DNA from 3 places in the Bacillus sp. Marseille-P3661 genome. Region 2 is predicted to be linked to each of the others. Evidence: riboswitches for the same ligand, from Rfam matches in the RefSeq annotation. Region 2 holds a riboswitch; each other region holds the start of a gene.
The links. A riboswitch is a leader RNA that binds a small molecule or an ion and turns the genes downstream of it on or off. The one in region 2 is predicted to bind cyclic di-GMP.
Positions count from the first base shown of each region.

Region 1 (3,188 bases), 1.4 Mb from region 2:
ATTGGTATCGGAACAATAAGCGGTATTTCATCAGGCTCTTTCTGGCGTGAAAAGCTGCACTTGATTGATCAGCAACTTGATAATTTGATTAGAGGTCAGAAAATCTCCTTTGAACAGATAGAAACTGTACAGGAGATTAATCAAATTCAACAACACCTACTTAGTCTCGAAATGAAATTAAAAAAACAAGCCGAATTGTCACAAAGACTCGCAACTGAAAGAGCAGTGGATCGTGAAAAAAGCTTACAAGAGGTTGTTGTTCAAGAAAGGAACCGTCTAGCACGTGACCTTCATGATTCAGTTAGCCAGCAGCTATTTGCAGCATCGATGATGATGTCAGCGATTAACGAAACAAGTTCACTCCGAGACTCACCTGTAAAAAAACAACTTAAAATGGTCGAAAACATGATTCATCAATCACAATCAGAAATGCGGGCGCTGCTACTCCATTTACGACCTGTTGCCCTAAAAGGGAAGTCGTTAAAGGAGGGAATTGAGGAATTATTGACTGAATTAACGCAAAAAGTTCCGATTATCGTTGATTGGAAACTAGAAAATTTCGAAATGGACAAAGGTGTCGAGGATCAGTTATTTCGAATATTACAGGAGTCCATCTCTAATACATTACGACATGCAAAAGCAAATTCGTTACATGTTATGGTTATTAAAAGGGATGATACAGTGATATTACGTGTCGTTGATGATGGTGTTGGCTTCATTGTAGATCAAGTTAAAACAAGTTCATATGGATTGCAAAATATGCAAGAACGTGCACTTGAATTAGGGGGAACGCTTAAGGTTATCAGTCTTGAGAATCAAGGTACGCGGTTAGAGGTAAAAATACCTTACATAAAAAATGAGGTGAGTGGCAATGATTAAAGTACTATTTGCAGATGATCATGAAATGGTTCGGATTGGAGTTTCGGCATATCTTTCTTCACAAACTGACATTGATGTGATTGCAGAAGCAGATGACGGAGGGGAGGCAGTTAAGCTAGCGCTTGAGCTTAAACCCGATATTATTTTAATGGATTTAGTGATGAAAGAAATGGATGGGATTGAAGCAACTAAAATGATTATTCAATCATGGCCTGATGCAAAAATAATCATTGTTACTAGCTTTTTAGACGATGAAAAAGTCTATCCTGCACTTGAAGCTGGTGCAGTTAGTTATATGTTAAAAACATCTAAAGCAAACGAAATTGCGGATGCTATACGGGCAACATATAAAGGACAATCTGTTCTTGAACCGGAAGTTACTGGTAAAATAATGACAAAAATGCGCCAAAAGCCTGTGGAGCATCTACATGATCAATTAACAGAGCGTGAACTTGAAATTCTATTACTAATGGCTGAAGGAAAAACAAATCAAGATATTGCAGATCAACTCTTTATATCCCAAAAAACTGTAAAGGTACATGTTAGTAACATTCTAGGAAAACTAGAAGTCCAAGATCGAACTCAAGCAGTAATATATGCCTTCAAACATGATCTGATAAATATGAAATAAGAATTCTGTCCCAATTGTTTTGGGGCAGTTTTTTATACTTATTGTTGCTGAAATAAAGGTTCTAACTTGAGGAAAAAGAAAGGTTGCACATATAGTAAAATATTCAGATGGAACGCTTGTTCTTATTGCAGAAAGAGGTTAAATTAGTATGAAAAGGAATTATGGAGGGATCCCTTAGACTAAAAAAGCCCTCAACGTGGATATATTAGGATTGGGGGCTTCATTAATCTTTTATTTTACTTTTTTATTTACATAAAGATAGTATATCGGTAGCATTTTTAAGGTTATTCAAACATTCTACGCGAATTTGTTCATCGCAAACAAAATCGTGTAAAATTTCATACTCAAGTCTCGCAGTAATAATAGATAAATGGTAATCAGTTTCTCCACTAAATTGATTTTCATCTAGATAATTCATAATTTCTCTCTCAAAATATTCGACAGTTCCAAATAATACAGTCAATTTCTTTCCGCCTTTCTATTAAAAATTTATTTGCTGGTATGTATACCTACTACTTTCCCAAACTGGGGTCCGTAAAAACAGCCTACCAAAAAGACAGGTAAGCTGTGATAATGTCAATTCTAAAACTTATCATAGTTAATTGTACCCGTTCGTTTGGCAACCCGACTGTCATAGTTCCACACCTTAGACTCGTGGCTTTGCGTCCTTATCTTTCAATAAGTTTGCCTTTATCAAATTATTAATTTAATAATAAGACGTATTGATAATAACTTCAAATACTATTTGTCAACTTTCGACATTTTCCCCTAAAATGGTTAATTAGTCCTAATTGGTTTTGGTTCTAAGGTAATTATAATCTTCATTCTAGCGGTGGAGTTTATGAAAAAAATAGCTATGTTATTTATGATGTTCCATTTTGTCTATAATAGTAGATAAAGAAATTTACCTAATGGGGTGATCTTTGTGGGTCGGTTACTATTTACATCGTTGTCAGACATCGCATCACAGGAACGACTGTGTCAATGGTATACTTTTCAGACAAATGAAGTGAAACCAATTTATTACCTTTTACCATCAATGAAATGGTTTCAACATGCTCGGAAAAGACAGCCTGGTATACGATTTCAAACTTTCGATGATTTGGCAATTCTTATTCTACAGCAACAAAATTATCAATTTACGCAGATTACTGAGGAAGAACGGTTTTTCTTTTTTTGTGAAATTCTTGACAAAGCGAACACCTATAATTCATACAAAGAATTAGTTCAACAGGCAAAAGCATATGCTGAAACATATGGCCAATTGAAACGCCTTGGGCTAACAATTGAACAAACCCCCCGACCACTACTCGATCTTCAACCTATATTTAAAAAGTATGAGGATGTTTATCGGGACGCAAAAGGGTTTATGGATCCAGAAAATCGGATATTTAAAGCGGTTGAACTAGGGAGACATTTAACTGAATTTCCATTGAGTCATGTAGTAATCGATGGTTATAGCGATTTTAGTCCAGTTCAATATTCATTAATACAGTATTTATTAGCATCTGCTGTACCAGTAACTATTTATCTTCCGGAGTTTAAGACACCTTTAATTAATATAACCGTCTCAACTTTAAAAACGATGGGATTTACTACATATAATGAGGAACTGAGTTTTCTCGATCGTACGATTTGCAAGAAAAAAGAACGAACTAGCGCAACGACTATCGAAGAG
Region 1 is NZ_LT965953.1:1,970,201-1,973,388, reverse strand. It holds gene C1724_RS09085 (sensor histidine kinase) at 1-879, shown strand, start outside; gene C1724_RS09080 (response regulator) at 872-1,510, shown strand; gene C1724_RS09075 (hypothetical protein) at 1,755-1,973, opposite strand; cyclic di-GMP riboswitch class I at 2,126-2,209, opposite strand; gene C1724_RS09070 (PD-(D/E)XK nuclease family protein) at 2,436-3,188, shown strand, end outside.
Region 1: it holds a riboswitch for cyclic di-GMP, as region 2 does, so the genes downstream of both, C1724_RS09075 (hypothetical protein) here and C1724_RS02395 (hypothetical protein) in region 2, are expected to answer to the same signal.

Region 2 (3,188 bases):
CTAAAAGGATCTCTAATAAAGAATTAATTCCTTGTTTCTTACCATTATTATTCATGATTCATCCACCTTCTTATCTATTCTTTTATTTCTTTAAATAATTCATAAGCTTTCTTCCTTGCTTCGATTAGAACAGCCTTCCCCTTTTCAGTGGTCGTATAATACTTTCTTATTTTCCCTTCAACATTTCTTTCTTCTTTTAATAAAAGACCATCTGATTCCATAGAATGAAGAATAGGGTAAAGAGTTCCAGAGCTTATATTATATCCATGTTCCTTTAGTTCCTCGACCATCCAAACACCAAAAATCGGATGTTCACTTGCATGGTGTAATATATGGATATGAATAAATCCCAGAAAAAGCTTACGTAATACTTTATCTTCCAAGTCATCACCTTCATACAATTTGATATCGGAACTCAATATCGGAATGCGATATTGAATATAACATATAAAATTATGTTTTCCAAGAGTTATATAATAAATTTACATAATCTTTACACTGTATTAAACAAAAAAAGTTGATAGCCCATAAAGGACTTACCAACTTTTCCATCAGTTCCTTACTTATTTGTGTTCTTTTATATATTTAAAAATTGTAGACGGGGCGACATCAAATTGTTGTGCGATCTCTTGCAGCGTGTGCCCTTTTTCTTGATAAAGCCTTCGCCAGGTTGGAATCATTACTTTTATCCGATCTGTCTTTGTTTGTTTACGACGTAATTTCACTTTTTCACTGATATTTTTATAGACCGTATTGGAACTGACATGATATTTCTTAGCAATGCTTTCAAACGAAAGACCTGATTCATATTGTTCTATCCATATTTTTTGAAGGTGTTCATAAGTATTTCGCTGATTTTGGTCAGCTATATTTAATTCAGGATTGATTGTCTTCAGTATTATTTTCGGATGTAGATTGTATATCTCAGCAATACTATTTAGAGAATGTCCTTTTTTATACAAGGAAATCCATGTCCATTTTAAATCATTGATAATTGGGTTTAATTCTTTGTTAATATTCGTTCTGACTGTTGACTCGCTGACTCCATATTTTCTAGCAATTTCAGCAAAGCTTCTTCCTTCCAAACGGTATTCATTCATCCATCCATCTACAATACCTTTAAATGGGGATTTACTGCTCTTACTGACCTTATCCTTAATATACTTAGATATTGTCTCAACTTGTACATTGTATTGCTCTGCAATTTCTGAGAAGTTCAGCCCCTCATCATTATATAAACGAATCCACTCTTCCTCTAAATGTTGATATTGTTTCTTTCTTCCTCTTGTCATTTTACCGTCCACCGTCACTTTTTAGGTATATTACCTACGTTATAACAGTGTGACCTTCCCTCCTTACTTTTCAAAGGGTCCGATAAAAATGCGCAAGTACCTAAATCCTGCCCTTTACCTTGACAAGTTTATGCAAAAGCGAAGCCCAATAAACTAGAAAAACACGTAATTTGGCCAAAATGGCAAATTACGATGTCTTTTCTTATACTTTAATCCTTAAAAAAAATATACTTTCTTAAAGTACAAAAAATAGATACCCAAAAAAAGGTATCTATTTATACCAGTTTTTTCGGCAACCCGGCTACCATAGTAATTTTTTTTACGTTAGACCCGTGGCTTTGCGTCCTTACCTTTCGGAAAGTTTGCTATTATCGTGAAACCCTATTTATTTTAAGTATTTCATTGTGTTAGACTTAATAAATTATATACAAAGTCTAACACAATACAATAAAAATCAGACTGTTAATTTATACAAATACCTTTTCTCCTAGTATTTCAGGAAGTTGAATAATCTCAAAAATTTCAAAGATATCTTCACTAACATTTGAAATTGTAATTTCTGATTGATTTTCTCTTAAAGTCTTTACGAGATCAATTAATAAACCTATACCGGTAGAATCAATTAGAGGTACTTTTTCAAGACTCACATCTACCGCTTTTACCTTTAGCAGCATCGGTATTAATTCTTCTTTAATAATTTCCGTTCCCTCTATATCTAATTCTCCATCTAAATAAACCTGTAGGTAGTTATCTTTTTCTAATGTCATAAATTTAAGCATAGATCCATCCCCAGTCCTTAATATTCATTCACAATAATTTGTTCATGTTGATTTAAGCTTGCAATGATGTTCGTTTTGTCGTTAGTAAGTACATACCTTACGTTACCTATTAAGAGCACTGTACCTTCTAACGCTTTAGTGATGTGAATTCTTTGATCATGCGGTACAGAAACAACTGTCTTAGTACCGCTCATCGAACCTGTTTCATAAAGGGTTACCCCATGTCGTCCATAGACAACCCCACCACGTACTGCACCAGTTACTCTTAATTGACCACCTGCATGTACTCTTGTATTTATACAGCCTTTTCCAATAATACTAATATCTCCGCTACAGTATAGACTGCTATTAATCGCATCAGTTATTGTAATATAGGCATCTGGCTCTACTGGTATTTTACTAAACTCATGTAATTCTTTCATTTTCTGTGCCAAGTTTATTAACTGATCTAAATTAATAACTTGACTTGAAAGTGTTAGAAATATTTGTTTGTTGGCATTAGCTACCTGTAACCAATTTTCGTCCTCCAAGTACTTTTTGCCATCCTCAATTACCTTTTGATACTTTTTTATATACGATAAAAAATTCTTGAACCTTGTCTCCAATAAAATCGTAATAATAGGTTGCAATCCATTAATTTTAAAATCATTTGATTTAAAAGCTGGTGAATGGATTAATTGATTTATGGAAACAATCATCATTTCTAATTGACCATATATAACACCTAACAAATGTCCTAATTCTGCGATTAGCATATTGTTTTTCCCTGCAGATAATTCAGAGCCAATAACGTTACCTTTTACTACGATCGAGTTTGAAGTCGTTAAGATAGACTTACTCACTGATTTGTGAACAAAAATATCTCCACCGGCTTCAATTTGCATGTTATCTTCTACTTCACCAATAATTTCTATATCTCCAATAAACCGAATATTACCAGAGGCTAAATTCACGTTTTCCCGGTGAACTAGTTTCGGAACAATCATTGCTTTAACTAGCTGTCCTCTTTGTTCAATAATTGGCCGACCAGATTCAGAGGCTATCAGTCTGCCATCTAGTTCAACAACACCTTTTCCAATAACTAATTTAATCGGATAGCACTCTTTTACAGGAAGTA
Region 2 is NZ_LT965953.1:532,952-536,139, reverse strand. It holds gene C1724_RS02405 (chromate transporter) at 1-55, opposite strand, end outside; gene C1724_RS02400 (PadR family transcriptional regulator) at 75-383, opposite strand; gene C1724_RS02395 (hypothetical protein) at 564-1,292, opposite strand; cyclic di-GMP riboswitch class I at 1,581-1,669, opposite strand; gene C1724_RS02390 (STAS domain-containing protein) at 1,760-2,071, opposite strand; gene C1724_RS02385 (FapA family protein) at 2,089-3,188, opposite strand, start outside.

Region 3 (3,188 bases), 1.1 Mb from region 2:
TAATATGGAGTAGGCTGTGATTCAAATAAAAGATGGGAAAAAAAGTCAGTTTGATCCTGAGATAGCAGATGCTTTCTTAGTGTTAGTCAATAAGGATAAGCTAGCAGTTCAGCGATTGGTATGTGATTATAGGCAAGTTGAAGTTAGGTTTTAATGAATGATGGACGGTAATAATTAGAAAGGAACGTTTTAAGAATAGTATTTACCAGAAGTAGGGTCTTATTACTTTTACTAGTATTGGAAAGAATTTGTGTTACTTTTTTTTGAAGTGGGACACTGTATGAGTTGACCCCCTGGTTCCTGTAATAAAAAAATACATGTTTATATGGGAAAATGATAATCTGTCAATTAGAATAGATAAAATTGTTAAGACCACTACATTAGAAGCCAATAGTAGTGGGTTAATGGCATCATATGTAACGGTTCATTTAAATGAAGCTGAATTAGAACAACTGATAAATGCGTTGAATGAAGCAAAAGGAAATTTAAAGGCTTAACTAAGCCTGTTAAAAGAATGCTTATTTATGTACTAAACCGTCCCTCTGTTCTGCTAAAAGACAGGATTGGTCAAGAAAATATTTAATAAATGTAAAGAAAATTACTGGAAACAGAGATGGTGATTGGATTGCAATGGAGTAAGACGAAAACAATATTAGAAAATTTTTTATGTGATAAATTAAAAGGACGTATTAAGATCTATGCAACGGTATATCGGAATTTCCATGATGGTCCAAGTAGGGTATGGATTACATTCGAAAAAAAAAGAAATACTAAGTGTTTCTGATGTTACATATGCAATAGCGCATGTGAAACTATATCAAAAGATGAAAGAGAAAAAGAACCTTAAAGGAATTCCTTATGATGATGATGTGGAGGTAATGTTTGCTTCTGAAGAACGACAACAACTAATAAAGTCCTCATCTGACGCTGAAGAAATCATGATAAATCAAAACATTTTTGAAAGTTATTTTCTTTATGCAGCCTTTATGGAATATGCTACTTTGTCTATTGATGAAGCGATGAATTCAGAAAATATTATTATTAAAGCTTATTCAATGTTAGATAGAAGGTTAGGTAAAAGAAGATTAGAAAAATTAGAATTGACCCAAGAAACACATCCTTTGATTGCGGACTTTTACAAGATAAGATGCGATGTTGAAGGATTAATGAGTGGTTCAGAGGGACAGGTCCATTGACGTCTTAAGAAGTAGGGCGGGTAAACCAGTCACTATATACCTCTTTTTATACCATTATTGGTATTTTTAGAGTGGGACACTGTACCTGTCCCTCTGGTTTTTTGGTAAAAAATAATACTATTCAGTTCCCTGTTTTTCTTATATATTATATTCAAATAGTGATGAGCGAATATGTGAGTTAGTTCGTTCCTCATTTGAAAAAGGCAAATCTATCGAAAGGTAGAGACTGCAAAGTTACAGATCTACGGTGAAAACACTATGATGGCTGGGCTACCAAATGAAGAATGGCGAAAAGACTCAAGTTTAATAGAGTTAATTCGAGATTCTTCCTTTACAAAAAACTGTGCTGGAGGGATTTTTTTTATGTTAAAAAATTACTTTTTATTCAATAAAAACGTTCGCAATGTACTTGCTACTAGTATGGTTGCGACAGCTTTCGCGTTCTCTTTAGGAACTATACAGGCTTTTGCGGAAGAAAATGAGCAACCAACTGAAACACAAGTAGAAGAAAGTGTACAACAAGATCAAATAGATGCAACAACTCAAGAATCAACAACAGACGTAGTTGTAGATGAAGTAACAGAATCTGAACTAGCAGATGAGACAACAGTACCTGAGATTGAAGAAGAAGTGACAGAAGATGATACTTCAGAGGAGTCACAAACAATAGAACAATCTGAAGAAGATACTTCTTCACTTTTACCTGGTGACTTTTTCTATTTTGCTAAAAAACTAATGGAAAATGTGCAATTGGCTTTAACATTTGATGGAGTAAAAGAGGCAGAATTGCTAGCTGCATTTGCAGAAGAGCGAATTAAAGAAGCAGAATCCTTACTTGCTCAAGGTGAGGAAGAATTAGCTAATGAGATTCTTCAACAAGCCATTGAACAACAAGAATTGGCATTGGAAAAATACGAGCAATCTCAATCATCTGAAGAAGCAAAATCTGTTACTGAAGAACCAACAGAAACAGTAGAGGGCGATATTGCACAGGAACAAGCTCCTGTTGATTCAGTGCGTGCCGCACTTGAAGCTAAATTCGCTGCTAACTTAGTTGCCTTACAGACTGTATTAGATAAAGTAGAAAATCCGAAGGCAAAAGAGGCTTTAGCGAAAAATATTGTAAAAGCACAAGAAAAATTTGAAGAGAAGGTAAATAAAAAATTAGCCAAGTTAGAAGAAAAAGAATTAAAGGCAGATACGAAACGTGCAAAACTTGAGACTAAGTTAGCATCAGGTGAACTAAATGAAGAAGAATACAACGAAGAACTAGTTGAACTAAATGAAGAGTTAGCAGAAGAAAAGGCTGAAGTCATGGAAGAAATTAATGAAGAGACCGATGAAGTTGTGGAAGGTGCTCTTAAAAAAGCAAAAAATGTAGATAAAGCTAAAAAAGAAGTACGTAACGAGGACAAAGAAAACGTGTCTGACCGTGAAGACGATGCACGTAAAAAGGCAGAAGAAAAACGTGAGGCTGTAAAAAAGGAAGAAGAAGCAAAGAAAAAAGCAGAAGAAAAGCAACTTGAAGAAACTAAAAAAGCCGAAGATCGTAAGCGTGAAGAAGTGAAGAAACAAGAGGAAAAACAACGCGTGGAAGCCCAAAAACGGGCTGAAAAAGAACGTGAAGAGGCTAGAAAACAAGAAGAGAAAGCAAGAGAAGCGGCAAAAAAAGCAGAAGAAAAACAACGTGTGGTTGCGAAAAAACAAGAAGAAGCAGCGAACAAAGCAGACGAGCGTAAACGTGAAGAAGTAAAGAAACAAGAAGAGCGTTAATATGAAAATGTTAAAATTCAACGTGAAGAAATAAAGTGATGATGAATAATTTCGACAGAGAGTAGGTGGTTAGATGCCTACTCTTTTGTTATGTGAATGACGAATTAAATGTGTGCAAGAAATAAAGATACAGATCCCCTTATTGGCGACTTATTTTTGTTATTCAACTAAATGGCTGCTCAGTAAAATAAGGGCATATCGAATAGGACTTTATAAATG
Region 3 is NZ_LT965953.1:1,611,497-1,614,684, reverse strand. It holds gene C1724_RS26360 (HD domain-containing phosphohydrolase) at 1-13, shown strand, start outside; gene C1724_RS07505 (hypothetical protein) at 318-497, shown strand; gene C1724_RS26505 (SF0329 family protein) at 614-784, shown strand; gene C1724_RS07500 (SF0329 family protein) at 723-1,196, shown strand; cyclic di-GMP riboswitch class I at 1,389-1,474, shown strand; gene C1724_RS25290 (DUF5667 domain-containing protein) at 1,560-2,969, shown strand.
Region 3: it holds a riboswitch for cyclic di-GMP, as region 2 does, so the genes downstream of both, C1724_RS25290 (DUF5667 domain-containing protein) here and C1724_RS02395 (hypothetical protein) in region 2, are expected to answer to the same signal.